3 regions of the Microcoleus sp. LAD1_D3 genome follow, and region 3 is predicted to be linked to each of the others. Evidence: riboswitches for the same ligand, from Rfam matches in the RefSeq annotation. Region 3 holds a riboswitch; each other region holds the start of a gene.

Region 1 (10,352 bases), on a different contig from region 3:
AGTCTTTGTCGTAGGTTCTAAACCATTGTCCGATCGCAAATTTTCGCCCGGTGTGTCGCCTTCCACATCTAAAATTGATAAATTTAAATCGCTTGCCGATATGGACTCCCGGCTCAAATGATTCTCCTGGGTGCGATCGTACAAGTCGAGACAAACTAATTTGAGGTTGGGGACTTTAAACTTAGAATGATTAACCCCCTCGTTTTGCTCTCGGGGGGTGCCGTCTGTATCGAGTGGCTCTGTTTGGTTGTGGGCGATCACTCTCTCCGTAAAATTTAGCTGCTGATCGCTGGGGTAGCGAGTTCCAAATCTTCCATGGTTGTAAAGCCAGACGCTGACTTTTTCCACATCCAAAGTCCGGGCTGCAGCCTCGGTAATTTCGCGAATTCCCACATTCAGCGCACCGCTGTTGAGAGTCCTCTGCCTACCTAGCTGCAACAAAGCCAAACTCTGGCGGCGGAGCCGCTTTTCGCTTTCTTGGAGGGTTTGTTCTGCTTCCTTGCGCTGGGTGAGGTCGTACAAGGCGCACAATGCCGTCTGCTGCCCGTTAAACACCAGCGACTGAACCGAGATCATCGCCCAGAAAGCGGTGCCGTCTGATTTTTTGCAGTGAATTTCGTAGTTTTGGAGGTATCCGTCTTTAGCAAGTGCCTCAAGTACCTTTGGGCGATCGGCAGGGTTGAAGTAAAAGTCTGGAGTGCAGCAGCCGATCAATTTTTCTAGCGGTATGTTCAGGAGAGAAGCCAATTGAGCGTTCGCATACAGAATTAAGCCGTCACCGAGGCGAGAAACTAATATCGGCACAGGAGTTGCCGAGGCAATCGCCCGAAACTGCTCTTCGCTGGAACGCAGGGCCAACTCAGCTTTGCTCAGCAAGTGAGCTTCCATCGTATCTGAATGTTCGGTGGTAGTCTCCAGCAAAAGTTCTAGGTCAACCTTTTCGCGCTTCAAGTTTTCAAGTTCCGCACTCAGCCGTTGAACGTCGAAAAGTAGCTGTTCTGTCGATGGTTCTTCCTGCATAGCAATTGAAAATTGGTAATTTTTAGTCGGTTCTGAAGTTTTTTAGGGTTTTGTGCTAGTTTAACTATGACTTATTCCGATTAACTTCAGCCACCCTCATCCTGGTTCCCCCACTTAGCCGGGGATTCATCTTTACCTTTTTCGCTACTATTCCAATTCTAAGTGCAAGGAAGGCATCAGCCGCTGCAAGTTCTTCAGGGATTTTATCTGCCAGGGGATCTGTTTAGAACCTTTGATGGCGATTTGAATATTTTTTTGCTGGCGCACTTTGATCACAAATTTTGAGACAATATTAATTCCAGAACTATTTAAAAATTCTAGCTTTCGCAAGTCTAGAGTAACGGTGTTTGGGCAGGAGTCAGCCACTTCGTTGAGCAGATCGACGATCGGTTCGTATTCTTCCGCCTGGCTGAGTCGGAACGAGCCGCTACAGGTGACTGTTTGCGTAGCGCGATCGTACTGGATCGTGTAATCTTTGGTCTGAATCTCCATACTTTTGTCAGTTGTCGGTTTTGAGTGGTAAAGGGGCTGTGGCTGCGTGATCGAGGATTGAGCTTCAGGCTAGCACGCTCAAAATTCCGCCGTTTGCCCAATGCCGAATGCCTTGGCCTGTGTAACTTTTATTACATATACTGCCAACTGTACCATTGCCACAGGGCAGTTATGAGTTATTTTAGGATTTATCAGTTGTATCAATAGTGATACCAGTTGGAAAAAAGAATGCAACTGTTGACTAGCTCCAAACCCTGATAGTCATCAGTCATTGCCAACCTAACATCTCAAATCTCAAATCTCAAATTGTATGAGTTGTGGGTTGACGAGAGCAGCTTTTGCTGATAATCCGAGCTATCAATTCGATTTTTTTCTCCACTTGGTATTGACAAAATCCCCAAAACATGAGAGATATTTCACATCTGACACTGGAGTGAAGGGGAGAATATTTAATGGCAATTTCAGGAATTACAGAAAAGCTTTTGGCGGCTAAAAAAGCTAAGGGAATTAGTTTTGCAGATTTGGAAAAAGTTTTGGGGCGCGACGAAGTTTGGATTGCGGCGGTTATTTACCGTCAAGCTACCGCATCAGCAGATGAAGCCGAGAAAATTATCTCGGCTTTGGGACTAGATAGCGAGACGGCTGCGGTTCTCTGTGAACCTCCCTTAAAAGGCTCTTTGGAATCCTCGGTTCCGGTTGACCCCCTGATTTATCGTTTCTATGAAATTATGCAGGTTTACGGGATGCCACTCAAAGCAGTGATTAACGAAAAATTTGGTGACGGGATTATGAGCGCGATCGACTTTACTTTGGATGTCGAGAAAGAAGCAGACCCAAAAGGCGATCGAGTGAAAATAATTATGTCGGGAAAATTTTTGGGATACAAAAAATGGTAAGCCCGTGCCACTTTATTTTTAAGTGAAAATGAAAAATTCAAATTTGCTCGAATGACTCATGACTAATGACTAAAGCCTCAAAAGTGTTAACTTAGAAGCAGAGAGCGCGAAGCTTGACAGGCTTGGGTGTCCGATCGGGAAACCCTTCTAGGGCAAAGCTAAGGTCGCTCCCGCGGCAACTTCCCCAGTCAAAACAAGCAACCGCAACCGTAAATTAAGAGGCAAATATGTCAAAATATGACTCCCATCTCAGATGCTCCTTTTGCGGCAAGTCCCAGGAGTACGTCCGCAAGTTAATAGCTGGGCCCGGCGTCTACATTTGCGATGAATGCGTGGAACTGTGCAATGAAATTTTAGAGGAGGAGTTCTTTGACTCCAGTAAAACAATTGGTCAACAGATTCCCCAATCAGAGGTGCGAGAGTCTCAGGGACAAGGAACGCGGCGTCCGGGTCGATCGAACAAATCGAAAATCGTTTTAGCTCAAATTCCCAAACCGACAGACATTAAGCAGCATTTAGACAACCACGTCATCGGCCAGCATTCAGCAAAAAAAGTTCTTTCTGTAGCAGTTTACAACCACTACAAGCGCTTGAGCGTTGACCAAGCTAAAGATAACGACAAGTCTTCCCCTGACAGCGATGTAGAATTGCAAAAATCCAACATCCTGCTAGTTGGGCCGACAGGTTGTGGCAAAACTTTGTTAGCGCAAAGTTTGGCGCAAATGCTCGAAGTTCCGTTTGCGGTAGCCGATGCGACGACACTGACAGAAGCTGGATATGTCGGCGACGATGTAGAAAATATCTTGCTGCGGCTGTTGCAAATGTCCGATTTTGATGTTGAATCGGCGCAGCGGGGCATTATTTATATTGATGAAATTGACAAGATTGCTCGCAAAAGCGAAAACACTTCGATCACCAGGGATGTATCGGGAGAAGGAGTGCAGCAAGCGCTGCTAAAAATGTTGGAAGGAACAGTGGTTAATGTTCCCCCGCAAGGCGGTCGCAAACATCCTTACCAAGATTTTATTCAAGTTGACACTAGCAAAATTCTATTTATTTGTGGCGGTGCTTTTGTCGGTTTGGAAAAAATAGTTGAACAGCGTTTGGGTAAAAAATCCTTGGGCTTTATTCAGCCAACAGAAAGCGACAGCAACTCAACTTTGCCGGCGAAGGATAAGCGGGCCGCTGATATTTTGCAGCAGGTACAGCCCGACGATTTAGTCAAGTTTGGTTTGATTCCTGAGTTTGTGGGGCGGATACCGGTGGTGACGGTGATTTCGCCGCTGGATGAAGCAGCTTTGATGCAGATATTGACCGAGCCCCGAAATGCGCTGGTGAAGCAGTATCAAAAGCTGTTGAAGATGGACAGCGTGGAGTTGGAATTCCAGCCGGAAGCGCTACGGGCGATAGCCCAGGAAGCCTATCGTCGCAAAACTGGCGCCAGAGCTCTCCGCAGCATTTTAGAAGAGTTAATGCTCGATGTCATGTACGAGTTGCCTTCTCGCAAGGATGTGGCTAACTGTATGATTACTCCTGAAATGGTCGAGAAGCGATCGACTGCGGAATTGCTGTGGCATCCCGCTTGGCACAAACAGCACGAAACTGCATAATTTGTAATCTGTAGGGTGCTTGTGGCGCACCCTACAAACTACTAGACAAGCCCCCAGATTTATCCCTGGGGTGGCTTTCTCCAATCTAAAATCTAAAATCTAAAATCGATTGGCGGCAAGTGCGGTATGATGTGATTTCGCGATCGGTTCTAGCGGGGAGCAGCCGTTAGAGGAAACGGGGAAAGTTCGGTGCAAGTCCGGCGCTGTCCCGCAACTGTAATGAAACCCTTGTGGTTTCTCAAGTCAGAATGCCCGCCGATATCTAACTCACTTTTGAACGCATCTGCGAGGTACGGATGATGGATGGAATTAATGCGGCTGTACGCACAAAGCACAGTCTATTTGTTTGCACTGCTTGCGCTAGTGTTTGGAAAAACGGCAAGCGCGAAGGTAAAAGCGGCGGTCAACAATTCATGGAAAATTTGTCGCAACTCGCTAAAGATTGGGAGTTTTCTGATAAGTTTGAGATTCAAGAGGTTGAGTGCATGAGTGCTTGCAGTCACTCTTGTGCGGTGTCTTTTGCTGCTGTTGGAAAGTACACTTATCTGTTTGGCGATTTACCTGCAAATGAGTCGGAAAGTATCGAGGCTGTACTCGAATGCGCGGGTCAATACTATGCTAAATCGGACGGTTTGTTGCCTTGGTCTGAGCGTCCTCAAGCTCTGAAAAAAGGCGTTTTAGCAAAGATTCCACCACTACCAAATTAGATAGGTTTGTAGTAAGGATTTTATTTTTTTCCTTTCCTTCTAGTTCCCAGGCTCTGCCAGGTGACGCATACCCAGAGGCTCTGCCTCGTATTAAAAGCGCTCCTTTATTCCAGCGAGGCAGAGCCTCTAGATTAGCATTCCCAGGCAGAGCCTGGGAACGAGATATCCCATCACCCAATAAGCACAAAATTATCAATGCACAAAATTCCTGTTACTGTCATCACTGGTTTTCTCGGTAGTGGCAAAACTACCTTAATTCGCCACTTATTGCAAAATAATGAAGGTCGCCGCATTGCTGTTCTGGTGAACGAATTTGGCGAAATTGGAATTGACGGAGAACTGCTGCGCGATTGCCAAGTTTGCGACGAAGAAGAAAATGTCAGCAGCAATATTGTTGAATTAACAAATGGTTGTCTTTGCTGCACTGTTCAAGAGGAATTCTTGCCGACTATGCAGGAATTGTTGAAGCGCAGAGAACAAATTGATTGTATTTTAATTGAGACTTCGGGCCTCGCACTTCCTAAACCTTTGATTCAAGCTTTTCGCTGGCCGGAAATTCGCACTGGTGCTACAGTGGATGGTGTTGTTGCTGTTGTCGATTGCGAAGCTATTGCTAGCGGTACTTTTGTCGGTGATATGGATGCTTTGATGGCACAGCGACAGGCTGATGATAGTTTAGATCACGAAACTCCGATCGAGGAATTGTTTGAAGATCAGTTAGCCTGTGCCGATATGGTACTTTTAACGAAGGTCGATCGCGTAGATGCGGAAACTCACCAGAAAGTCCAAAGCTGGTTGCAGCAAGAGTTGCGTCCGAGTGTGAAAATTGTGCCCTGCAAAGGGGGCGAAATTAACCCCGATGTGCTAATGGGATTTAATGCGGCCGTTGAGGATGATTTGGAGTCTCGTCCGAGTCACCACGACACTGAGGAGGAACATGAACATGATGATGATATTAACTCAACTTACTTTATTGCCGATCGCGAATTTGAACCTGAAGCATTGGTGAAAAAACTGCAATCCTTGATGCTGCAGGAGGAAATCTATCGGATTAAAGGGTTTGTGGCGGTTCCCAAGAAACCGATGAGGATGGTGTTGCAAGGTGTGGGTTCGCGGATAGAATATTTTTACGATCGCCCTTGGCAACCTTCGGAACTCCGCCAAACCAAATTAGTGCTGATCGGTCGAGAGTTAGAGCGCGATCGAATTGCAGCTATGATTAACAATTAAGTGTCATCGGACAGGGACGGGTTTATCGATATTGTGAATTGCAGCAAATTTTATTGGTAAAACTCGCCCCTACAAGCTCTCACGAACAATTTATTAACATTATTTAATATTGTGACCACTGGCAGCAAGTCTGGTGTAGAATAACGATAATGGTTATCATTGTACACTAATCGAGGTCAAGTATGGTGAGTGCTGGGGCGATCGAATCAGTTCCTGTTACCGTTCTCACGGGCTATCTAGGTGCAGGCAAAACTACGCTGCTGAACCGTATTTTAACAGAGGAACACGGCAAAAAAGTTGCAGTCATCGTCAACGAATTCGGCGAAGTAGGCATCGACAACCAACTGATAATTGATGCCGATGAAGAAATTTTCGAGATGAACAACGGCTGCATTTGCTGTACAGTCCGAGGCGATTTAATTCGGATTATCGGCAACTTAATGAAGCGGCGAGACAAATTTGACCACATAGTCATCGAAACCACAGGTTTAGCCGACCCTGCACCCGTAATTCAGACATTTTTTGTAGACGAAGATATGCGGGACACATTACTGCTAGATGCAGTTGTCACGGTAGTTGATGCCAAGCACATCTGGCAGCACTGGGACGCAGACGAAGCTCAAGAACAAATTGCATTCGCTGATGTAGTTTTGCTCAACAAAACTGATTTAGTGAGTGAGGAAGAATTGGCAGAATTAGAAAAGCGAATTCGCGCCATGAATGCAATGGCAAAAATTCACCGTACTCACAATGCTGAATTACAAATGGATGCTTTGTTAGGCGTCAAAGCATTTGATTTAAACCGGGCATTAGAAATAGAACCAGACTTTTTGGGCGAACACACTCACGAACACGACGAAACAGTAACTTCCGTAGCAATAGTCGAATCCGGTGCTATTGATGGCAACAAATTTAGCGATTGGATCGGCGAATTGTTGCGAACTCAAGGCACGAATATCTTTCGGAGCAAAGGCATTTTGAATATGGCCGGAGAAAACAACAGATTTGTTTTTCAAGGAGTGCATATGCTGTTCGATGGCAGACCGGATCGACCTTGGAAAGCTACAGAAACTCCAAAAAACGAGCTTGTATTCATCGGTCGCGACTTAAACGAAAATCAATTGAAAGAGGGTTTCCGTCGGTGTCTAGTTTAAAAGAAACGGGAAAAAAAAAGAGCGGCAGCCGCGAACTAACCCTGCAATTTCACGCTAAAGAAATGCTGTCTGACTACGTAACTGCTGTTACTTGGTCGCCGGATGGCACAACTTTAGCAGTCTGTTCCGCTGCGGGCGAAGTGAAGCTGGCGAAAGTAGCGGCAGTTAATGAATTGTCCTTGCAAACGCTACAAAGTGCCACGGGTAAATCAGCCGATTGCTTGTCTTTTTCCCGCGACAGTCAATTCCTAGCTGCTGGCGGACAAGATGGAAAAGTGCGAATTTGGCGCGTTAATTCTGGGGAATTGATTGCTGATTTGGATAACCAGCGCGTCTGGGTTGATAAGTTAGCTTGGAGTCCCAACTGCAATCAGTTAGCTTTCAGTATGGGTCGCTACGTTCAAGTATGGAATGTTGAGGATAATGTTGTTGAAGTAACGCTGAATTTCGACTCATCATCTATCTTAGATTTAGCATGGCATCCGATGGTTCAATATCTGGCAGTTAGCGGCTATAAAGGTGTCAAAGTTTGGCATGGCGAAGACTGGGACGAAGACCCGGAAATTTTATCAGTACCCTCTGCAACCGGTGCAATTGCTTGGTCGCCACAAGGGGAATATTTAGCTTGTGGCAATATGGACAATACTCTCATTGTTAATGAATGGGGCAATTTTGAACCCTGGGTAATGCAGGGTTTTCCGGGGAAAGTTCGGCAGTTAGCTTGGTCGGGTAAAACTAATTCTTTGGGTGCACCTTTGTTAGCTGCTTCGAGTTCTCAAGGCATTTCTGTCTGGGAAAGAGACGCTGATGAAAGTGTCGGTTGGGAAGGTTGGGCGTTGGAAGTGCATGAAAAAGTGGTAAATGCGATCGCCTTTCAACCTAGCACATTTTTATTAGCTTCCGCATCCGCAGACGGTCAAGTTTGTTTGTGGTACGAAGCAGAACAATTGCTGCAAATTCTAGAAGGTGCAGAGGGGGGTGTTTCCTGTCTCGCATGGCATCCCGATGGCCAGTTTCTCGTGGCCGGCGGTAGTGGTGGCGAATTGCTGGTTTGGTCAAAGTCTATGCGCGGCAAAGGGTTCGGGCGGCGCTAAGTTCGCATAACGGGCGATCGCACCAGTTTGACTAAAACATAAAAATTGAAAACTTGGTCTTGACAAAATGCTAGATTACAATACCATTTTAGTGGCTGAACTATCCTCAAAGGCGATCGAAAATTATGACCCAACAGCAATTTCTCGAACAACTCAACAATATTCTAGACCAAAACCACCTGCTGAAACACCCGTTCTACCAAATGTGGAACGAAGGTAAACTCGACCTCGCAATGCTGCAAGAGTACGCACAAGAATACTACCTGCAAGTCCACAACTTCCCCACCTACGTCAGCGCTACGCACGCCGCCTGTGACGACATCAAAATTCGTCAAATGCTCCTCGAAAACCTGATAGAAGAAGAGAGAGGCGCTGCTAATCACCCCGAACTGTGGCTGCGCTTTGCCGAAGGTTTGGGTTTAGACAGAAACGCAGTTCTCGATCGCGAACACTTAGAAAAAACCACCGAATCCGTCCGCCTTCTCAAAGACTTGGCCCGCAGCGAATCCCCCGTCAAAGGTTTAGCAGCCCTTTACGCTTACGAAGCGCAAATCCCCGAAGTTTCTACAACCAAAATCGCTGGTTTGAAGGAATTTTACGGCATCGATTCCGAGGCTGCTTTGTCTTTCTTTAAAGTCCACGAAAAAGCCGACGAGTTCCACTCGGAAGCTACCCGCGAAGCGCTGTTAGAACTTTGCCAAACTGAAGAAGCAAAACAGGAAGCGCTGTTAGCCACCGAGAAAGCAACTTTTGCTATCAACTTACTGCTTGACGGCGTTTACGAAGCTTATTGTCAAGCTAAGTAAGCTGTACTGCATTTAAATTGCCTATATGGGGCGGGCTAGAAGCCCACCCCACAAGAGTCTAATTATTTTTTTAGATGCAATTTAAATGCTGATTAGCTTAACTCTAAAAAACGCATAATTTGTAGGGCGCGTTAGCCTAGTGATTGGGGCGATCGCCAACCATCTCAGAACAAAACCCGCCCACCCTCACCAACAATCCCGGTACTCATTCTCCTCTCTTTCTTGTCAAAATTCCTTGAGTGGGACTCAACAGCAAAGCCCCTAAAAATAACCCAAAAATAACTAATACAATTGCCGCACCCGATGGCACATTTAAATAATAGCTGAGATACATACCAATCACGCTAGCTATAATCCCAATAATGGCTCCTAATCCCATCATAAAATGTAGCTCTTTTACCAACAAATACGCCGTTATTCCCGGCCCGATTAACAGCGAAATTACTAACAGCGCCCCCACAGTTTGCAAACTCGCAACAATCGTCAGCGTAATCGCCGAAATCATCCCCAAATAAATCCAGTTTACAGGCAAACCGCACGCTTGCGCTCCCTGCGGGTCAAAAGTATAAAATAGCAGTTCTTTATAAAACATTTTAACGGTCGCCAAAATAATCAAAGTTATGACAAAAGTCTGCTGCACGTCAGCAGGTGCAACTGACAAGATATTCCCGAATAAAAAACCGTCTAAGTCTAATTTTGTGGTTCGCAACAAGCTAATCAACGTCACGCTAATTGCTAAAAATGTAGATAAAATTAATGCCATAACTGCATCAATCTTTAGGCGTGATTGCGATTGAATCCACGCCATAATTACGGCGCTGATAATTCCCGATATAAACGCGCCGATAGAAATATTGAAACCTAAAGAAAAAGCCACCGGCAATCCTGCTAATACTGAATGGGCAATCATGTCAACCATCATTCCCATTTGCTGTACAATTAAGTAGGAGCCAACAACGGCGCAGAGAATTCCTAGCAAAACGCCCACAGCGATCGCATTTCGCATGAACTCGAATTGTAGTGGCTCAATTAGTAGGTTTAACATTGAATTACGTCAATAATAGGATTTTTTCAACTACAATAGATCTCTGCAAAAATCCTTTTCATCAATTGATGGGACGGGCAAGATGTCTATCCCACAAGAGTTATTTTTTCTTGTGGGATGGGCCGGAGAGCCCGTCCTAATTATTTTTGCAAGAGGTCTAATCAATTGCACAGGTGGGAGGCCCGGGCCACTATCAATTGCACAGGCGGGAGGCCCGTGCCACTATCAATTGCACAGGCGGGAGGCCCGTGCCACTATCAATTTTAAAGATAAATCTTTTTTTGCTTACGCCGAAACT
Region 2 (10,352 bases), on a different contig from region 3:
AAACTCTGTCCGCCCCGGCGCGTGCAGATATTAGACATGAAAACCGACTAAAACAAGCAGGGGGACAAAATTTAACCGGGCGGTGGGAATGCCTGCGGCCCAAGTTGCTGCCCCAATCTCAAACCTGCTGCGGGCTTTGTCAGCCTTCAAACTGTATTTAACTGTACACCCGCCTACTGAGTGATTTGAGACTTTGTGTAGACCCAGCTCAAAATCATCGACCCTGAAAAAATCTCAGTTACGGCTCTTTCGTTGTCTAATTAACCCTAGTCTAGTCGAGAATAAGGAGACAGGACTTATGCAACTATTACCGCTGTTCAAGGGTTGCGATGGCAACGCGCCACCTCGAAAGGACGGAGAGACGGTGTTTTTTGCTTGAGTCCTAAGATTTCAAAGGCATTAGGAGATTTTAAGGTGACTCAGGGATTTGATTACGATTTAGCAATTATCGGCGCTGGCGTGGGCGGACACGGCGCGGCCATACACGCGGTTAGCTGCGGGCTGAAAGTGGCAATTATCGAAGCGGGGGACATGGGGGGGACTTGCGTCAACCGCGGCTGCATTCCCTCGAAGGCGCTGTTGGCGGCTTCGGGGCGAGTGCGAGATTTGCGGAATGCCCACCACCTGAAGAATTTGGGAATTCAATTGGGCAGTGTGGATTTCGATCGCGGGGCGATCGCAAATCACGCTAACACTATTGTTAGCAAACTTCGCGGCGACTTAACCAACAGCCTCAAACGTTTGAATGTCGATACGATCGAAGGTTGGGGCAAAATCGCCGATTCTCAAAAAATTACGATCGAAACCGATAAAGGCGAGAAAACGATTACTGCCAAGGATATTATTCTCGCCCCCGGTTCCATTCCTTTCGTCCCCCCTGGGATAGAAATTGACGGCAAAACAGTATTTACCAGCGACGATGCTGTCAGGTTGGAATCGCTACCGAAATGGATTGCAATTATTGGTAGCGGTTACATCGGTTTGGAGTTTTCCGATATTTACACCGCACTGGGCTGTGAAATTACGATGATTGAAGCTCTAGATCAATTGATGCCGACTTTTGACCCGGATATTGCTAAGTTAGCAGAACGAGTGTTAATTGCACCCCGCGATATTGAAACAAAAGTTGGGTTGTTGGCTAAGAAGATTATTCCCGGTTCGCCAGTAATTATTGAATTAGCTGATTTCAAAACTAAGGAAGTTGTGGAAGTTTTGGAAGTTGACGCTTGTTTGGTAGCAACTGGCCGAGTTCCTGTGAGCAAGAATTTGGGATTAGAAACTGTTGGCGTGGAAACGATGCGCGGTTATATCCCAGTGAATGATAAAATGCAGGTTTTGGCGGCGGGAGAACCGGTGCAAAATTTGTGGGCGATCGGCGATGTTAATGGCAAGATGATGTTAGCGCATTCTGCGTCTGCTCAGGGAATTGCCGCAGTAGAAAATATTTGTGGTCGTGCCCGCGAAGTTGACTATTTGAGTATCCCGGCGGCGGCGTTTACTCATCCGGAAATTAGCTATGTGGGGATGACTGAACCTGCGGCGAAGGAGTTAGGAAAAACTGAAGGGTTTGAGGTCGGTTCTGTCAAGAGTTATTTTAAGGGAAATTCTAAGGCTATTGCGGAGGGTGAAACCGACGGTATGGCTAAGGTGATTTACCGGAAAGATACTGGGGAGTTGTTGGGAGTTCACATTTTCGGTTTGCACGCTGCGGATTTGATTCAGGAGGCGGCAAATGCGATCGCCCAGCGCGATTCTGTTAACAATTTAGCATTCCGAGTGCACACTCACCCGACGCTTTCGGAAGTGTTGGATGAGGCTTTCAAACGGGCGGCTGGAGCGGGTAGTCATTAATTAGTAGGGCCTGTTTTCTTGTTTTATATCCCCGACTTATTCAACAAGTCGGGGATTTCGGTATACTGTTTTAGGGCGGTGGTAGAGTGCCGATTGCATTTTCAGCTAATTCTAGAAATTCTTCAGCTTGGGCTATCGATTCTGCGGCTTGATCGCTCGTAACGGCATCAAGTTCGCCGTAATCTCCAGCATTTCGCAATTCCTGAGCTCTGATGAGGTATTGGTGAAACTTAACAGGAACTCTTCCTGTACGAGCAAATTCTCGGCCAAAGGCACTAATTACTGCGGAATGTTTAGAAAAAGATAGTCCTTCACCTTCTAAAAATGCTTCGGCGATATAAAACATAGTGTAGTAGGCGCGAGAGGCTGCATAATCCGGGTATTCGCCATCTAATATTAACTTAGCCGCTGAAAGGCTTTGACGGGCTTTTGCTAGTAAGTTTAATTGAGCCGATGTCATATTAAAATTCCCTCTTTACGGATATTTCTGAGCAAAGGGCTTTGATAATTAGTGAATTTTTCTTCATTCATAAACTGGCAGCTAATCACTTCATCATTTTGGAGCGACAAATCTGCTACAATCTGAAGAGTTCTATCAATTTCTTCGCCCGCTTGAACAGGCGCTTTCAGAACTACTAAAACATCTATATCTGAGTCGGGATCTGCGTCCCCTCGCGCTTGGGAACCATAGAGCACCATTTGCGTGAGGCGATCGCCGTAGAGTTGCTCGAAGTGCGATCGTAATTGCATCAGTAGGTTCTTAAGTTTATCGTTAATGCTCATATTTGTGATAAATGATTGGAGGGCGATCGGGATTCTTTCGTTATACCAAATATCCCACTCCGATTTGCGGCGACTCACTATAGCTTGTCTTATTAATGGTTGTCAAAGCGGTAAAAATTACCTATGGTGTTGGAGAAAAAGAATTAGTGATACTCAAAAAAATAGCGATCACACCTCAATAATAGAAGGGCGATCGCTCTTTCAGCAGCTAAGTCAATTCTCAGAAATACCTGAGCAACATAGCCTGTGTCTAGCATTTTCAGCTCATGGATTTAAAAGACTACTGGGGTTTAGCTGCTTCAACTATAGCCTGAACCATCTTAATTGCCTCTGTGATAGGTATTTGACCACTTTCGACAGCCCTCATTAAATCCTGATCCCTTTGAGGGGTAATTAGATTAAGCCTAACTGGTTCTTTCAAGGAAACGATAAATTTTGTCTTGTCACTGTCTCTAACCTTAGATGCTCTTTCTTTTGCTTCAACCTCTCTTAGCTGTTCTTTTAACTGTTGGAGCATTTCTGCTTTTTTCCCTTCGTTGAAATTGCCATCAAAGATGATCCTCTTTGCTCCAACGAGAGCTGCTGCACCTAATGCAGCAGCGCCAACAACCAATCCTACTGGGGGTGCAACCGCTATTAGCCCAAATAATATGGATGTACCGCCGAAAGCCGCAACAGCACCCGCAGCAGCACCAGCACCTACCACACCAATCCCAATATCAGCTAAAATTCCGAGTTTATCATCTGGATTTTTTTCCAATTGCTCGATCGCTTTAAGGATTTGCTCCTGAGTTGTTTTATTTTCTGACATATTAAGCCTCCTGATTGTTTCAAATTTTCTTATTTAAGCAGTGATAACGTTGATAAAAACTGCATTGAAAACATCAATCAGTAGTTGAAAAAACAATTTGGCGAGTTCAATAATGTCTTGTGCTACTCCAACTATCCCATCTACTTGACGGTAGCCTTGATCTAGTCTATGTCCAGCGATCGCACCAACAGTTATACCTAGCACTGCTGCCAATGGCGCTAACACTGGGCCGATAACTGGTACTGAACGTACCAATAGTCCCACAGCAACTCCTAGAGCAATGCCCGTAGCTAAATTAGGATGTGCTTTGACAAACTCGATAATTTTGAGCAGAATAATTTTCCCTACAGCCAAAACTTTGTTACCAGATTTTTTCGTGTAGGTAGCCAACTCGTGCAATCTGATGGTGACTTCGTGGGGCAAGCCGAGATCATTTAACCAGACATACAAATCGCTACTACTCATTGAATCGGCATCTACTTGCCAGAGAACCATTTCTAAGTTTGCTTGGGGGAGGGATAATGCTTGTGTAGTCATTTTTTTCCTATGGGAAAGCTATAATAGTGCCTCTTAAATATGATTGTGACTCTAAAATCTCAGTCTTGTCCAGTCGGAAAAAGTCGGATAAAGTAAGCACTTTTATATCATTTGCCATTTACCCACGCCAGAAAAAGCTGGACAAACTCGATCGGGTCGGAAAAAGTCGGATCGAGTAGGATATAATAGGCAAAACCCCAGCATTAACCCGACCTATGGACGTTCAAGAAGTCTTAAAACTTGCCGACGACCTAGTTTTTATCAATACGGGAAAACACTTAGACAATCTGCAAGAGGTGATACTGCGGGGAACTTTGCAAGGCCAGAAATACTCAAAAATAGCAGATGAATCTCACTGTAGTGAAGGTCACATTAAAGATATTGCTTCTGAACTATGGCAGCTACTATCAGAAGTATTAGGCGAAGAAGTCAATAAATCAAATTTTAGAGTCACATTCGAGCGAATAAAATTCTCAAGTTTCGGGAACTTCTATAAAGATTTTGTACACATTGGTAACGTCAACGTCTGTGAAAATAATTCACATTCCCCAAAAGTACCCAACTCACCAATTGAGGAAGAAGTTCTAAACAAAGGCAACACTGAACCCAAAGTGCGTCAATTCTTAGCTGAAATGCCTAAGTCTAGCATTTTATATGATCGCACATCCGAACTCACCACCCTCAAACAGTGGATTCTCCACGAAAACACCCGCCTCATCGCCATACTAGGCATAGTCGGCATTGGCAAAACCGCACTCGCCGCACAACTTGTCCAACAAATCAAAGATGAATTTGATTTCGTCATCTGGCGAAGTCTCGCCACATCTCCATCCCTGTCCATACTTCAAACAAATATAATTCAATTCTTCTGTAGGGGCGGTGCCCCCGTACCCGCCCCAAATGCCGACGGCGTGGTTGTCCCAGAGAATGGGGCAACCACGGGGGGATTGCCCCTACTGAACTACTTGCAAAAATACCGCTGTCTGCTGATACTCGATGACGTACAAATGGTAAATAGCAGCGGACAACTCGCTGGTAATTACAAACCTGGATATGAAGATTACGGCACACTCTTCAGACAGGTAGGAGAATTATCTCACAACAGTTGCTTAATCCTGATAGGTTCGGAAAAACCCAGAGAAATCGCCGCATTAGAAGGCGAAAATCAGCCAATTCGCTCATTACAACTCAATGGTTTAGGTGCGGCAGCGGGGGAAATTATCAGAGAAAAAGGTTTAGCTGAACATCAAGAATGGTCAGAACTAATTGAACAATACAGAGGCAATCCCTTGTGGTTAAAAATAGTTGCGACAATGATTCAAGATTTATTTAACGGCAGCATATCTGAATTTTTGTCTGAGGATAAACTATTTTTAGGTGATTTAGAATTATTACTGGATAAGCCATTTAATCGCTTATCCGAGTCAGAAAAACAGGTAATGTCATGGCTAGCGAGTGAAACCGCGCCAGTTTCCATCTCAAAAGTGCCAGAGAATCTGCAATTGTCTCGATCGCAATTTTTGAAAGTGATGCAATCCTTGGGACGGCGTTCATTTGTTGAAAAAATCCCGGAAGGCGATCGCACATTTTTTACCCTTGCACCCGTACTAAAAGAGTATGTCAAAACTAACTATCCCCGCCCCAACTGTGAGTAATAAAAAATTATATTGTCGTCAAGTGAATTATCGGGAACTTGGAAATGTGCGATCGCCCTGATTCAAATCCGGCCCGCTAAACTAACGAGAATACGAGAATTATCAACAATAGCCCTGGACGCGCAGGTAGTCAGAAACCGGGTTTTGGGCGAGAATACTTGGTTACAACCCGCAGATTCAGTAAAAACCCGGTTTCTTTGCTTGTGATGCGTAAGTCTCGTTGATATTAACCACCGCCACCGTCGCTAATCGTGAATATAATGCAGGACTTACCCACTCCGACCAAAGAAACCGGGGTTTTTTTTATGAAAAGACGTGGTACAGCTAGCACATTCGGTAAAAAAAACTGTTTCTCGGTTCCCATTGTCCAGGACTAACAATAAATTTAGCGTTGAAATACCGCGCTTAACAAAGTTAAAACCGTACAGCCAAACACAGCTTCCAATGTATATCTTCGCGAAGGTTTGTAAGGGTAAGAATTCCAAACGCGCAGTTCTCCATTAAAGCCGCGCGACGCTAAACTCAGCGATACTTGACGGTAGTTTTCCAAAGTTCGCTGAAGCAATTGCCCGATTAAAATGCCTAAACTGTGCATTCCTCGCTTCCAAGTGCGATAGCCACAACGCGAGTTTTGAGCAATCCAAAGTTCATCGGCGATCGCCAATAAGTTAAAAATAAACCGATACATTAGTAATAGCAGTTCTGTGACTAACTCTGGACAGCGTAATTGTCTGAGAATCTGCAAGATTTCTGTAAATGGAACCGTCAAGAGGATGAAATACATACAGCTTGTGGATGCGAAGGCGCGGGCCAATAGCAAGCTCACTTGATATATTCCAGTGCGGCTCACATACAGATAAAAAGTGCCGATGCTAATCCCCCAACCTTGCCAAATATCCCACTGAATTTCCTGGATGTGACTTAACTCAACCGCACCCATCGCCAAAGCAGGCAAACTTGTCAGCAAAAACATCAACGGTAGCGACAGCAACCGCAAATACAGTTTCCCCGGAATACCCGCATAGACGACGATCCAGACTGCTAACCAAAGGGCGATCGACAATTGGACGATCGCCCCAGAAACTAGAGACAGAATTAAAAGGGCGATCGCAAAGGATAACTTGTGAGATGGCGGCAACCCCCGCAAGCGATTTGTATAAGCCAGACTATCAATCTGATGGTTCATTCCGACGATTTACGATCCGATTGCTGCCGAGATTGCGATCGGCCTTTATACAACCCAATGACGTACCCAACTACGCCAGCCCCCATCGCCGCTTGAGACGCAAACAATAGACTTGAAATTTCGCTGCTAGCGGGTTCAAACAAATGATTAAACCAAGGTTTATAACCCGGTTGAATTTCCGTAATTGCTTTCTTAGCTTCGTCATCTGAACCGCCGTATTCACCCCGCACAAAAACGAGAGGAAACGCTGCCAGAACAATCACAGCGCCAGCCAACAGCCAATTTTCCCGCGAAGTAGATTGGTGATTTTTTGTAGGTTTTTGATTCACGGCTTATGACTCCTGCCTCAATAATTTCAAAGTTTCTAACTCCTGCTTCCCGTAAGAATGCAGCCAATTCCAGACCAATAGAGTCAGCAATCCCTCACTGATGGCTAGGGGTAATTGAGTGATAGCAAAGATGCCAGCAAACTTGAGAAACGAAGCCATAAAACCGCCACTTGCTGCCGGAAAAGCTAACGCTAATTGAATCGAAGTCGTCACATAAGTCAGCAAATCTGCCAAAGCCGCCGCACAAAAAATTGCTGCCCGCTGGCTACCAGTTCGCAACAGCAATTGATAGATAAAATACGCAGCGAAAGGGCCAACAATCGCCATCGAAAACATATTCGCTCCCAGCGTTGTCAAGCCGCCATGCGCTAACAGTAACGTTTGAAACAACAAAACTAAAGCCCCCAGTACCGCCATCACCGAAGGGCCGAATAAAATCGCACCCAAACCGGTACCCGTTGGGTGAGAACAACTCCCCGTTACCGAGGGAATTTTTAAAGCAGAAAGCACAAAAGTAAACGCACCGGCTAAAGCTAGCAATAGTTTAAGTTCCGGGTGTTCTTTTGTAATGCGAGTAATTGAGCGCAAACCTACTGCAAAAAAAGGCAACGCCACCATCCACCAAAATGCAGCCCATTGCACCGGCAAAAAACCTTCCGAAATGTGCATAGCTGCGGCGGGCGTTGCCGATCCCAGGACAATATAACAACTCAAGCCAGCCATCAATCCCAAGCTGACCAATTTCCGATTTTTGGCCTTCACACTGAACCTCGCAGATGAGACTATGTAAACTAACACATCGGCGGGCATCCTGACTCAGAAAGCGACAAAACTCTCATTACAGTTGCGGGACAGCGCCGGACTTGCACCGAACTTTCCCCGTTTCCTCTAACGGCTGCTCCCCATTAGAACCGACTGGTTAGACATAGTTTAGTCGATCGCGTAAGTCTCAGCAAATCTTTTACAAAAATTACTTCAGATTAACTAAGTCAAAATTACCTCTCATCTTCTCTTATCTTCCTTCGCGTCTTCGCGGTTCGTTCAATAAATACTATTGTCAAACAAATCAAAGGTATAATGTTAGTGAGTTTTGAGGAAAGCAGCCATGTTAGATTACAAATTTCCGAGGCACTGGCCCTCAGCCGATGAACTACCCGACTCTGATGAAACGCCTGTGGATAACGAACTGCAAGAATTAATACCAGGATTGCTAAAAGCAATATTGCTCATACTTTGGGCAGAACGCATGGACTGGTTTTTTGGCATAGATATGGGTATCTATTATCACCCCGACAAACCTGCCATTGTGCCCGATGCTTTCTTGAGTTTAGGTGTAGAAAGGTTTTATGATGAAGAATTGCGTCCCAGTTACGTGCTGTGGGATGAAAATGTTCTGCCAACTTTTGTGCTGGAAGTAGTTTCCCCAAATTATCGAAAAGAATACACCGCAAAGTTGGAGGAATATCAAGCTTTAGGCGTACTTTATTACGTCATTTATTCTTCCCGCCGCCGCCGTAAACCCCGTTTAGAAGTACATAAGTTAGTCAATGGGAAGTACGAATTACAGCCCGGACATCCAGTTTGGATGCCAGAGATTGGTTTGGGGATTGGTTGTGAAAAGGGAAATTATTCTGGGGTGACAAGGGAGTGGTTGTATTGGTATGATGCCGATGGAAAACGTTATCTGACTCCTGAAGAAAAGGTGAAAGAATCAGCGCAACTCGCCCAACAGGAATCACAGCGCGCCGATCGATTGGCCCAACGTTCCGATCGACTAGCTCAGCGATTGCGGGAGTTGGGGATAGATCCTGATAATCTGGGCTGATGGCAATCAAGAGTACCAGACTGACCGACTCTAGACGCTCAGAAACCGGGTTTTTCAACCGAGATCGATCGTCCTCAAGGGAGGATTTTCTGGAAAAAACCCGGTTGCTGCGTCCAGAAATATGTGAATATTTATCGCAAAAATCAGGAAAGATCGAGCTAGATTTGGGAAAAACAGACAATTGGACGGCAAACATTGAGTTCCAGCTCGAAAAAATGAAAATCAGGAGAGGTTATTAAATAATGGTCATGGATCTGCGTTCTTACGATGTCATCTGTTTTGGTGATGAAGTTCCAGGAGTTCTAGCTGTTATCTCTGCCTCCAGAGAATATCTTCGCCGCACAAAGCGTTATCCGCGAATTCTACTGATGTCTAAAGGAAGCTTGCAAGAAGGAATTGGCGGACATTTGGTAAGAGGCGGTCTTGCTTATTTAGATAGAAGTCAGATTAGTGAAGAACTTCAACAATCTTTAAAGTTAGATACCTTTGGTTCACCGGCGACAATCTATAAAGAATTCTTACAAAAATCCGGCGTTAAGGCAATTGCACTTGACCCCGGCAAAGCCAGTGCAGCGCTGAAAGAAATGCTGATAAAAGCTGGGGCAGATATCCTCAGCAAAGTAGAAATTAAATCAGTCACTAAAGAAGGTCAAAAAATTGCCAGTATAACCACCTCTCAAGGCGTAGTTTATGCCGGCAAGCAATTTATTGATGCCACGGTCAATGCCGAATTAGCTCAAGCTGCCGGTGTGAGAAAGCTGAAGGGATTTGAAACATTTGGTCTGCCTAACTCTGAACTTCCAGTCACCCTCGTTTTTGAAACCCAAGGACTCAGTGCAAGAGCACTGAAAGAACTCGATTACATTTATCTAAAACGCTTCACAAACCTGGCCGATTCAGAGAGTCAAAAATTTTTGCTGTACGCGGCCGACAAGGATACCCAACTAGCCGAAGAACTCCGGCGGGAAATGAGGGACACTAAAGGCAATCTCAAAACTCTGTGGGCGGGTAACGATTACATCGATGTTCGCTCGCCGGCTCTGTCTGTAGCTTACCACTCCTTTAGAGGAAGAAAACTATCTTTTTCTGAAACGGGCGTAATTTTAGATGAGGGAAATATAGCCGTACTTCCAAATGACAGACTTTCGTGGAATGCGCTTTTATTTGCCGTCACCGCCAGCGAAGCAGAAGCATTAGCCAGAAGCGGGAGCAAACCCACGGCTAATATGCAAAGAGAGATGTTATTTGTTACAACTTGGCTGAAGAGTTTGGGGGCTACTTCTGTTACTTACGCATCAGAACTTTATATCAGACACGCTGGCAATGTGACAGGAGTGGTAGAACCTTTAACGGGCGCACAAATGCTGTTAGGTGG
Region 3 (10,352 bases):
GAGTAGGAAGTGCCAGCGAATTCAAGAATCCATTCAGACATATTCGTTATTTTTTATTTTGTATAGCTTTGTTCCCAGGCTCTGCCTGGGAATAAATACCCGGAGGCTATGCCTCCAATTACCGATTACCGATGAATGATTACCAATTACCGATTACCGATTTCCATTCTATAGCAATCCTTGCAGGAGTCGTAAACTTTTTACCCCACCCCAACCCTCCCCTTATCAAGGGGAGGGAGTAAGAAATTCACAAATGATTTAGAATTGCTATATTTGTGTCAGCCTCGATCAGATTTTGACAACTGCCAAAGTTGCATTTCATAACAGAGATGTTGCTCAAAAAGTTGACTTGCCTCCAATCCTTCAACCACGAGCTTTTTGAACCAGCGACGAAATATCCAGCGCAGGAATTTGTGGACGGGGGGAACAGTGATTGCAATCAAATCTGCAACATAGATCATTGTATTTAGTCCATATCGGCGGAAAGTATCCACATACAAATCGATTGTTGGCAAAATATGGGCGGAAATATCCTCAGTTTTTACTAAAGTGAATCCAGCCTGGTTTAATGCTGCATGAAGTTCCGTAACAACATGACAATTAGAGAACATTCCCTCTTTATAATTAGCATCAGATCGCAGCATATCAGCCAGCAAAACGTAACCGCCCTGATTGAGGATTTTGGCGGCACCGTTAGCAATATCAACAGCCGACATATACTGGCTACTTTCGCTAAAGAGAATAAGATCGTAGCAATGGGTTGCTTTGAAGTCTTCAAACCTCGTGAGGTGGAAGATTGCCCGATCGCCCGTACACTTAAGAAAGCGCTGTTGTTGGAACGGATCGGGTGCGAGCCCTTCGACTGCAAAACCTCGATCGAGCAAATAAGCCGCATTTCCGCCAATCCCGCAGCCCACATCGAGTATCGTATGAGTGCCTTTGGGGATCGCATCCAACAGTTTTACAGTATAAGCTTGCTGAGCGAGGCGCAATCGTGCGATCGTTAGTTCGTCAGCGGGCACAGGTAGGGTTTCCCAATAGCCGTAGTGAAGGTAGGGCGAATCTGTCAGGCCCAAATAGTAATTAAGCGCTGCATTTTGGTAGCGAGTTACCTTGGAAATTTCGATGGATTTTGGCTGCGGCATTCGGAAAATTTAGTAAGTTTTAGGATTTAGGGCAGAGTTGAAATTCTTCCCAGCGCTTGCATACCTGTTCATAGCACTCAACAGGAGAAATTGCCAACCTTTGCAACAAATTGATATCAATGTGACCGTTGGCGATCGACAAAAATATAATGGCTGCCTTGGGTTCGTAGCTATCAATGATTTGCAGCAGATTTGAAACAGTATTTTCCTCTATTTCTAGTTGCTGCAAATAAACGGTTGCCTCCAAGTCGGAAATAAATTGCAGATCGTACTTGATAGTATCTACGCTCCAATTCACAGAACCGTTAATGGGAGTATTGATTTTGCAAGCAACCAAGCCTCGTCCTTGATGCAAAAAACCATTCCAAGCAGTATGTCCGATCGGCAAAATATTCTGGTGAATAAACAAGTTTTGCCAGTAGCCAAAACTACCCTGCCAAACACTATCTTCAATTCGCATTTCTTTTCCATTAAAATATTATACGCTTCAGAACACAGATCCAATTACATCAGCGTTCATCTGTGTTCATCTGCTTATATCTGCGGTTAAAAAACCCCAATCCAATAATAAAAAAAATAATAAACTCACCATCATCCATACCTCGCAGATGAAAAACAACAGGTAAACAAATCGGCGGGCATCCTGACTCAGAGATGCAATGATCTCATTACAGTTGCGGGACAGCGCCGGATTCGCACCGAACTTTCCCCCTTACGTCTGATGGCTGTTCTCCATCAGAGCCGATCGATATACGGGGATATTACCACTATTTGGAACATTTGACAAAAAACCGTCCGCCTATTCACCAAAGTCAATATTTTCATACAAATCGGCCAGCGAAATTTCCACAGCAACAGAGGTTAAACTCAGCCGATCGCCCATACAGCTATATTCCGAAAAAATCCACTTATTCGCATCAGTTTTAGAATATTGCTCGACCTGTAGCCGATATTGGTCGATTAATAAATACTCCTGAAAACTAGGAATACTGCGATAGGCAGCAAACTTTTCATCGCGGTCATAAGCTTTAGTACCTTTAGACAGCACCTCAGCAATTAGCAGCGGATTGGTAATTGTATCCGTCCGTCCAGATTGCAGCTCGATCGGGCGCGCTACCACCATCACATCCGGGTAAGTATAATTATTAAGCTGCGGAACCCAAAGCCGCTGATCCGATGCAAAAATACTGTAAGGTTTACCCTTAAGACTCACCCTCAAAATAGCATTTAAGATGCTCGTAATTTCATTGTGATCCGGTGTGCCGCCAGCCATCAGAACAATCTCCCCATTGATAAATTCATGCCGATCCTGAGAATTGATTTCCAATTCTAGATATTCCTCAGCGGTGTAGGTTTTGGTTTCAACTTGCGCGATCATACACAACGCTCTCCTTTAATCTACTCATTTCATTTTATCTTAAAAATTTGGCTGATTCAACAGAAAAGTAGATTTTAATCATGCTAAGAAACAGGCAAGATGCCTGTTCCACAAAGAGGGAATTTTCTGGTGGGGCGTGAGTTTGGCATCAAGAAGAGGCAAGATGCCTGTTCCACAAAGATTGAATTTTCTTGTGGGGAGTAGGGGTTGGGCCGAAGAGCCCGCCCGCGCGATCGCACTTAACAAACTTACCGCAGCGGGACAAAGTTATAGCCAGTGCTTCCTCCTTGTTTAACTTGCACTAAAATCGGCTTACCAGCCCGATCGCCCGTGGGCAAAAACCTTACTTCTTCACTTGCTCCCGGTGTCGCAAAACTCGCATTTCTGAGTGCTTGTTGCAACCCTTCCCGCGTATTGCTTTGCCGCAAGCCTGCGATGACAGCTTGAGTCGCATCAAAACTTGTTGCGGTTCGCCAATTTACTACTCCTCCCCAACGGCGGCTGGCATTTTCTGGAAAAGTGCTACCGGGATTAGTTTCAGGATGCCAGGGAACAGGCAAAACAAGCCCGTCAACGTCCTTTTGCCCATCTTTTAAACTTTGAAAGGTGTACATTGTTGTGCTGCCGTAGAGTGGCAATTTGCCTTGATTGATGCGTGCCAGAGAAATAGCACGGTCAATGCGATCGATGTGGGGTGCTAGCATCAATGCTTCTGCTCCTTTGCTGACAGCAGCGGCGATCGCAATGTTGGGATTAAAAGAGGGTATTGAAAAGTCGCAAACAGTGGGAACTAATTTGCCTCCAGCAGCAGTAAGAGATGCCACAAATTCATCTTTAAATGATATATTATCCGGTGCTTGGGAGTCGTAACAAATAGCAATATTAGTTTTGCCTGCTGTTTTGACTGCATATTCTGCGAGGGGAGCAGCCATGACGCTAATATTGGGGACTGTCCGAAAGATGTAACTGCCAAATCCTGATAGATTATTGGCAAAGCTCGTCGGTGTCACCATTACCAGTTTTTCTTGCTGATAGATCGGAGCAGCTTCGAGAGATGCGTTGCTAGCATTGTGTCCAATTACTCCTAGTATACTCGGATCTTTTGTCAATGTCCTTGCAACTTCTCTGACAACCTCTTGACTGTTGTCATCGTTGACAATTTCTACTTGCAGTTGTGCGCCATTGATGCCACCGCTAGTATTTATTTCATCCTGAGCTTGGGCAACACCTCGAAGGATTTCTTGGGCAACATTGGGGTTGCTACCAATGGGGACGCTGACAGCAATTTTCAAGGAAGAACCATTGCGGGAACGGGCATTATTCAAATAGATAATGGTTTCCGGGTCGTTGCGATTTTGTAGCAGCGATTTCTGAAAATATTGGGCGGCAGCTTGGTAATTTCCCTCAGCAAAAGCTTTAACTCCTGCTTGTTTGTCAGGTGTTGCGTAGGAGGTCAGCAATATCTGATTTCCTAAACTGATACGATTGGCGATCGCTCCCGATGCGCTCGTTCCCGATGGACTCGCACCCGATGGACTCGCACCCGATGTAAATGTAGAAGTAGAAGTAGATATATCTGAACTTTTGGATGCGAATAAACCGGGAAGGAACTTGTACGCGCCAAATGCAATTAAGCCGAGAGCAACAATAAAAAAGATGGGCGGCGGACTTTTTATGTTGTTATCTTGGGACATGATTTTTTATCCTTATAAAATTTCTACAAATTCTACACAAAGGCTGTTAACTACAATCAGTATTCAAGAAAATTCTGTTAAAGTCAACTCATTAAATTCACTAATTAAGTTCATAAAAGTCATAATTGTATTTTTAGGCGGTCAGGATGCCCACCCCACAATAGTTTCATCGCGTGTTAGCTGTAAAATTTAGAGGCGGGACAATCTGAACCTCAATTTCTGAAACAGTCAGTAGTTAGTATGTCGGGTTGAAAATGAGTTTTACGCGACAATCCAAACAGTTCAATGAATTTCCAATATATTCGGATAGTGGGAAAACAAAGGGATGCGGGTACCAACAGTTTTGATCCGCACTTTTTTACCAGATTGTTTTGCTTGAATGAGCTTGCTTTGAACGTCGGAACTGTTGAATTTGAACCACCAAAACGTGTCTGAATTCTTAAACACGCCGGAGTTGGTGTGAATTAACCGGAGTTCGCTGGACTCGCCGGATCGCCGACTTTCCAAATCAATCAATTGAACCTCTTGTTCTTGCACGTTGGTGTAGTTTAACACTGCCACAGGAAGGTTGCAGACAACAACCCACATTAACAATGAGTTGTGAAAAAACAAATTAGACAGAAAATTGGCTCTAGTGTTACTGCGTTGAAAAGAATTGTTTCGGTTCATAAAATGCCCTCATAAATTCAAAATGGGATTTGATTGCATGACAAGCTTTAATTTGTGATGTCAGTCGATGATATTCTCCCGACCGTCCCCTTCAAAATTTGGCAATTATTGTTCTAACTTCAACAAATTTTTAATTCGCGCCTGTGTGGAAGGGTGAGTAGAAAATAGACTTCTATACCAATCTCTACCCGAAAAATTGACAATTAACAGCGGTGCAAAAGCGGGATTGGTTTGAATGGGTATTTGTCGTGCGCTGGTTTCTAAGCGTTGCAAAGCATTAGCTAAAGCGCGCGGGTTTCCAGTTAATTTTGCTGCACTTGTATCGGCAGAAAATTCCCGCGTGCGCGAAATTGCTAACTGAATTGCTGTAGCAGCAATAGGAGCCAAGATGACAGTTAAAATCAACCCGAAAGGATTGCGATCGCTGCGATCGCCTCCTCCCACTCCAAACCACATAGCATTGCTAGCCATCTGCGCTAACAGCGAAATCGCACCTGCAACCGTAGCTGCTACTGCTTGCGTCAGGGTGTCGCGGTTCTGGATGTGGCTGAGTTCGTGCGCGATCACCCCTTCGAGTTCGTCGTCTGACAGCAGATTCAGAATGCCATCAGTAAAAGCGATCGCTGCGTGTTCCGGGTCGCGACCAGTCGCAAAAGCATTGGCAGCCGGAGTCGCGATCGCGTACACTGCTGGCACGGGCAAACCCGCGCGTTGGCAGAGTCTTTCCACCATGCTGTAAATTTTCGGCGATCGGCTAGCAGTTACAGGTCGAGCACCGTAAGTTGCTAGCGCAATTTTATCTGAGTAATACCAAACACTGAAATTCATCGCAGCGGTCAAGACAATACCTATAATCGCACCACCTGTACCGCCGATTACTCCATAGCTAATGGTAGTTAACAGAGCGCTCAGCAGACCTAACAAAGCAACTGTTTTAATTTGATTCCACATCTCCGAAACTCCTAAATTTTCTACTTTTTTAACTCCGAAAATACCGGATTTGTCGCAGAAATAGCTTGTTTAATGTCTGTTTCATGATTTGATATTTACTCACGTTTAAGTGAATAGTGTTAACCTAATCAAACAAGCGGTAAAAGTCAATTCATATAATTCATTAATTTATTTCATAAAACTCATGAACTTCGAGTTCATAAAAGTCATATTTTGAAAATTGTTTGCAATATCGAGAAAAGCAAATATAGGACTTACGCAGTCAAAGGACAAAGAGTCCTTATTGACTAAGAGCTTTCAGAGAGGACAATCGTCCTCTCTAAAAAATCCACAAATCTACTTAAATATCGTCAGAAAATTCACCAAATTTCCAGTCAATATCAGTTTCTGCAACAGCCACAGACTGAGCAACTGGTGAATGATTAGGAGACTAATGATTAGGAGACTCCGGCGACTTCACCGAATTCACTTTTGCTACTGGTGATTTAGCCAGAGGTTCCGCAACAGCAACATCCGATTTTTTGACATTAATTACAGGTGATGCTGCTCCATTTTCTCCATTTTTGCTAGTTTGATTCCACATCATCATGCCCATCAAACCGTCAAGCAAACCCCCACTACCGCCGTTACCATTCACTGCGACATCGGGAACAACGCGAACGCTGCCATCTGAGATCGCCTGCATCAGTTGCAGCAGCGTGTAACTCTGGGTGCCGAGAGCGTTGACACCAACTTGATAAGCATCCGCTTTTGCTTGTCCCATCAGCCGAATCCCTTCTGCTTCACCGCTTGCGTGTTCGATCGCAGCAGTTGCACTCAGTTGGGCAATTTTCACCCCTTGTTCTGCCGCCACCACCTGATTTTGAATGTCCGCGATCGCAGTTGCGCGCACCAATTCTTGACGCTGCGACTGTGAGATGCGCTGCACATCGTAAGTTTTCTCCTGTTCCTGAGCAATTTTGCGATCGGTCAATGTTTGCATCAACTCAGGTGGTGGCGAAATCAAACCAATCAGCGTGTCCACAGCTTGCACGTCGTAGGCCCGCAGGGCTTGACGCACGTGTTCTGCCGCCTCTGCTTGGCGCTGGCTGCGGGCGATCAGGAAATCGAGTATTGTATATTCTTGAGAGGAATTGCGAAAATAATTGCCCACAATTGGACGCAGCACTTGGTCAATGAGATTCTGCATCGAACCTTGCCGCGAAATCACTCTCGGTGCATCCAAAGTACCGACATGAATGATCTGAAAAACTTCTAACTCAAACGTAAATCCGTCAAAAGAAAGCAATTTCAGAGCGCTTAACTTAGAGTCGTAGCCGTGTTCTCCACTGAACCGTGATGTGAAGTTTAAAACTACATCCGTAGTGGGGACAAGTTCGACTTTCATCACTTTTGTATTGATCGGATGTTTGCCGGGATAAAGCGGTTCGACCCACACACCTTTATCGCCTTTATTGACGAGATTGCCGTGGGTAAAAGCTACACCGCTTACATCTTGGTGCGATCGCCCCACATAGGAAATTACGACGCCTACATAGCCGATCGGCACTTCGGTCATTTTTACTTGTTCAACTTGCACAAACCAGGGATTTAGGTTCCAAGAACCCGATAGAATCACCTGTTCTTGCAGCCCTCTGCGCCCGCCACCCTTGATGAAAGATTGCGCTTTTTGGAAATTGTCGTGACCGGGAATTATGGGGCCAGCAATTTCACCTTCATCAATCGGAGTTCCGTCTAGCACGTTCGCAATTCCCACGCGATCTGGAGCAAGTTTGTATACTTTCAAGTCCGACGGCTGCATACCGTTTTTAGTGGCATTCGCAGAAGTAATGACCTCAAATAAAGCCGTATTGATCCGATAAGTACCTGTTGTGATAATGGCTAGCTGCCGCCCTTTTTCTCCACTGCTGGTGAGAAACTTCCGGGCATTTTGAAAATTGTCGCAATCGACGACTTTACCTAAAATCCGATCGGCAGGAATGCTGGCTCCGTCATTAGCAACAATTAAACCGATTTCATCTTGAGGAACGACAACAACAGGCTCTTTGCGAATGCTATATTGCCAGGGAAAATAACCAAAATGCCAGCCGGGAGGAAGGGTATCTGCTTGCAAACCTGCTTCGCCATCGAGAGCAATCAATCTACTGGATGGCAAATTTTTGCGAGAAAATTTCTTGGTAACAATTCCCACTTCTCGTTCGCCGATCGCGATCAGTCCCAAAATCCAGCCAATCTTAGGTAGGAAAATGAAAATTAGTACAATTCCTCCTACGGGATAGATCCACATCGGGATGCTAATTCCTGCTTCTTGGGCTGGTTGAACTTCTTGGGATTGGGGTGGCGGCGGATTGGTTTGAGCAGAAGTTGGTGGCGCGATCGCAGCAGCAGGAGTGAGCGCGGTTGCTAAAGATACTGTCAATGGTAAAAGCTTGCGAAGCCAACGTGATTTAGTCATAGTTTTTTACCTGTTTTTAAGCTAAAATGTACTGAAAAGTTGTTAGCTACAATTATTCAACAGGTTTCTTTTAAGGTCAATTCATTAAATTCATTACTTTAGTTCATAAAAGTCATACCTTTAGTCCGGCAGGGGCTGAAACCCGTACCCCCAAATAGTAACGGAGAAAGCGGCAGTGCCGTTTCTCTACCCCAAAATAATCCCCCTATCATGCTTCAAATCCGCCGGCGTCCGCCCAGCACATCCGTCTCCGTACTCTACTTAGGCTGACGGCATAACAGCAGCAGATTCAGCAACATTTCCTTGATCTTTGCCACTCAAACCAGTTCCAAATTCAGTATATTGCCGCACATTAGGATGGCGAAAACCGAGTACAATATCTTCTTTAGAAATGCCTGCTGCCAGTAAATCACTTGCTACTCCTTCTTCGGTGTCCTCATATTGAATCCAGATTTTATCGCCGATTAAATTGATGTGGATTGGTGTGGCGTGAAGGTATTTGGCCTCATTCCAACCAATATCCAACACTAAGTAGCTTCCTCGTTGATCATCAAAGAGAACTTGGGAAGTATATCCGTCAGGTATGGCAGCGCGGTAGCTGGCGTGTTCTTGCAGTATGGTTTTGATAATTTCTTGGTATCTTAATCGGGTATCCATTAAACTCTCGCCTCACTTTTATCATCAAAAATAATCACTTTTACAATCTGATTTTTTAATAACACTTGTACTAATTATATGGTAAATACGCTATTAAAAATCGGTCGAGAAATTGCCAAATAGAGACTTCTATTATAGAATAATTTGAAATTGAAATTTTGCAGCATTCTCAAGAACAGGCTTTCCGACCTCTTCCACAAAGAGTAAGTTTTTTTGTGGGGTGGGCATCCTGCCCGCCCGTCAAAGGCTTATTGAGGAACATTCCCTCTTTGCGAATGTTCCTCAGTAAAGACCCGTTGTAATGTATAAATCGCTGTTCGTCCATAAACAGACAGGTAATCACTTCATCATTTTGGAGCGACAAATCTGCTACAACCTGAAGAGTTCTATCAATTTCTTCGCCAGCTTGAACTGGCGCTTTCAGAACTACTAAAACATCTATATCTGAGTCGGGATGTGCATCACCTCGCGCTTGGGAACCGTAGAGCACCATTTGGGTGAGGCGATCGCCGTAGAGTTGCTCGAAGTGCGATCGTAATTGCGTCAGTATGTTCTTAAGCTTATAGTTAACGATCATATTTGTGGTAAATGATTGGAGGGCGATCGGACATTTACTATGTTAATATAATTTCACTAAATTGAGACATTACATCAATGCAGTCAACAATAATTAATTAGTTGCTTAACTGTGCCAAGCCTCATAATACTCTGGGAAAGGCATAGTTTGAGTGCATTGCGAAAGAATATCGTAGCACTTGCAATAAAGAGTAAAACTTTCCTGAGTAGGTATATAATTTTTTAGAGATTTTTTTAAAGGTGACACTGCTGATGAAAGCGGATATCTATTAATTATTTTACCCAGATTGTAAGCTGCATAAATGCGGCTATTTGGAGTGTTATAAAGTAGGTCTATTAATGTATAGATGACTTGTTCTTGCATTACATTAGCGTTTCCCAGGTATTGAATTGCAAAATTACTAATTACAAAATTGCTGTGGCGACTCAACTCAATCAGTAGCGCAACTGCTTGCTTATCATTAGTACCAAATTCGCCTAAAAGCCTGACCGCATCCCGAAAAATACCCTCATTAGGACTATTGTGAATTATATCAATAAGTGGCTGAATTGCTTTAGGAGATTTAGAGCAAATGTGCTCGAATGTTTCTTCGGCCCATCTACGTTTTAATTCGTCTTTACTCGATTCTTGTTCGTCAAGCAGCCAGCGGGGTAATTGCCAAACACCATCAAAAATGCTACGTTCAATAGTTCTGCCAGCTTTAGGAGGGGCGGGTGCAATTTTTGCTAAGCTAAAATGCGCTTCACTAGGAATAAATTCATCAGCACTTTTTTCTATCAGAGCGACTAACCTCGCGATCGCCTGCTCATTACCGGGAACGATTTTC

Evidence for each region. Region 3 has a riboswitch for cobalamin ahead of QUA74_RS07055 (hypothetical protein). Riboswitches for the same ligand answer to the same signal wherever they lie in the genome.
Region 1: linked by a shared signal. The riboswitch ahead of QUA74_RS22265 (DUF1636 domain-containing protein) and the one ahead of QUA74_RS07055 (hypothetical protein) in region 3 are both predicted to bind cobalamin.
Region 2: linked by a shared signal. The riboswitch ahead of QUA74_RS14725 (energy-coupling factor ABC transporter permease) and the one ahead of QUA74_RS07055 (hypothetical protein) in region 3 are both predicted to bind cobalamin.

Annotation. Positions count from the first base shown of each region.
Region 1 is NZ_JAUBSB010000048.1:37,132-47,483, reverse strand. It holds gene QUA74_RS22285 (ATP-binding protein) at 1-1,020, opposite strand, end outside; gene QUA74_RS22280 (slr1659 superfamily regulator) at 1,168-1,512, opposite strand; gene cynS (cyanase) at 1,965-2,408, shown strand; gene clpX (ATP-dependent protease ATP-binding subunit ClpX) at 2,636-4,018, shown strand; cobalamin riboswitch at 4,146-4,292, shown strand; gene QUA74_RS22265 (DUF1636 domain-containing protein) at 4,315-4,725, shown strand; gene cobW (cobalamin biosynthesis protein CobW) at 4,921-5,955, shown strand; gene QUA74_RS22255 (GTP-binding protein) at 6,138-7,109, shown strand; gene QUA74_RS22250 (WD40 repeat domain-containing protein) at 7,097-8,203, shown strand; gene QUA74_RS22245 (CADD family putative folate metabolism protein) at 8,329-9,009, shown strand; gene QUA74_RS22240 (metal ABC transporter permease) at 9,215-10,054, opposite strand; gene QUA74_RS22235 (metal ABC transporter ATP-binding protein) at 10,340-10,352, opposite strand, start outside.
Region 2 is NZ_JAUBSB010000022.1:820-11,171, reverse strand. It holds gene lpdA (dihydrolipoyl dehydrogenase) at 415-1,851, shown strand; gene QUA74_RS14760 (HEPN domain-containing protein) at 1,922-2,311, opposite strand; gene QUA74_RS14755 (nucleotidyltransferase domain-containing protein) at 2,308-2,634, opposite strand; gene QUA74_RS14750 (hypothetical protein) at 2,915-3,445, opposite strand; gene QUA74_RS14745 (hypothetical protein) at 3,479-3,982, opposite strand; gene QUA74_RS14740 (NB-ARC domain-containing protein) at 4,198-5,637, shown strand; gene cbiQ (cobalt ECF transporter T component CbiQ) at 6,023-6,823, opposite strand; gene QUA74_RS14730 (energy-coupling factor ABC transporter substrate-binding protein) at 6,820-7,152, opposite strand; gene QUA74_RS14725 (energy-coupling factor ABC transporter permease) at 7,156-7,875, opposite strand; cobalamin riboswitch at 7,937-8,083, opposite strand; gene QUA74_RS14720 (Uma2 family endonuclease) at 8,258-8,977, shown strand; gene QUA74_RS14715 (FAD-dependent oxidoreductase) at 9,220-10,352, shown strand, end outside.
Region 3 is NZ_JAUBSB010000008.1:90,196-100,547, forward strand. It holds gene QUA74_RS07045 (ABC transporter ATP-binding protein) at 1-41, opposite strand, end outside; gene QUA74_RS07050 (methyltransferase domain-containing protein) at 279-1,145, opposite strand; gene QUA74_RS07055 (hypothetical protein) at 1,165-1,605, opposite strand; cobalamin riboswitch at 1,762-1,906, opposite strand; gene QUA74_RS07060 (Uma2 family endonuclease) at 1,945-2,523, opposite strand; gene QUA74_RS07065 (ABC transporter substrate-binding protein) at 2,772-4,217, opposite strand; gene QUA74_RS07070 (DUF1523 family protein) at 4,500-4,886, opposite strand; gene QUA74_RS07075 (M48 family metalloprotease) at 4,992-5,837, opposite strand; gene QUA74_RS07080 (SPFH domain-containing protein) at 6,268-8,292, opposite strand; gene QUA74_RS07085 (XisI protein) at 8,554-8,949, opposite strand; gene QUA74_RS07090 (nucleotidyltransferase domain-containing protein) at 9,119-9,526, opposite strand; gene QUA74_RS07095 (HEAT repeat domain-containing protein) at 9,632-10,352, opposite strand, start outside.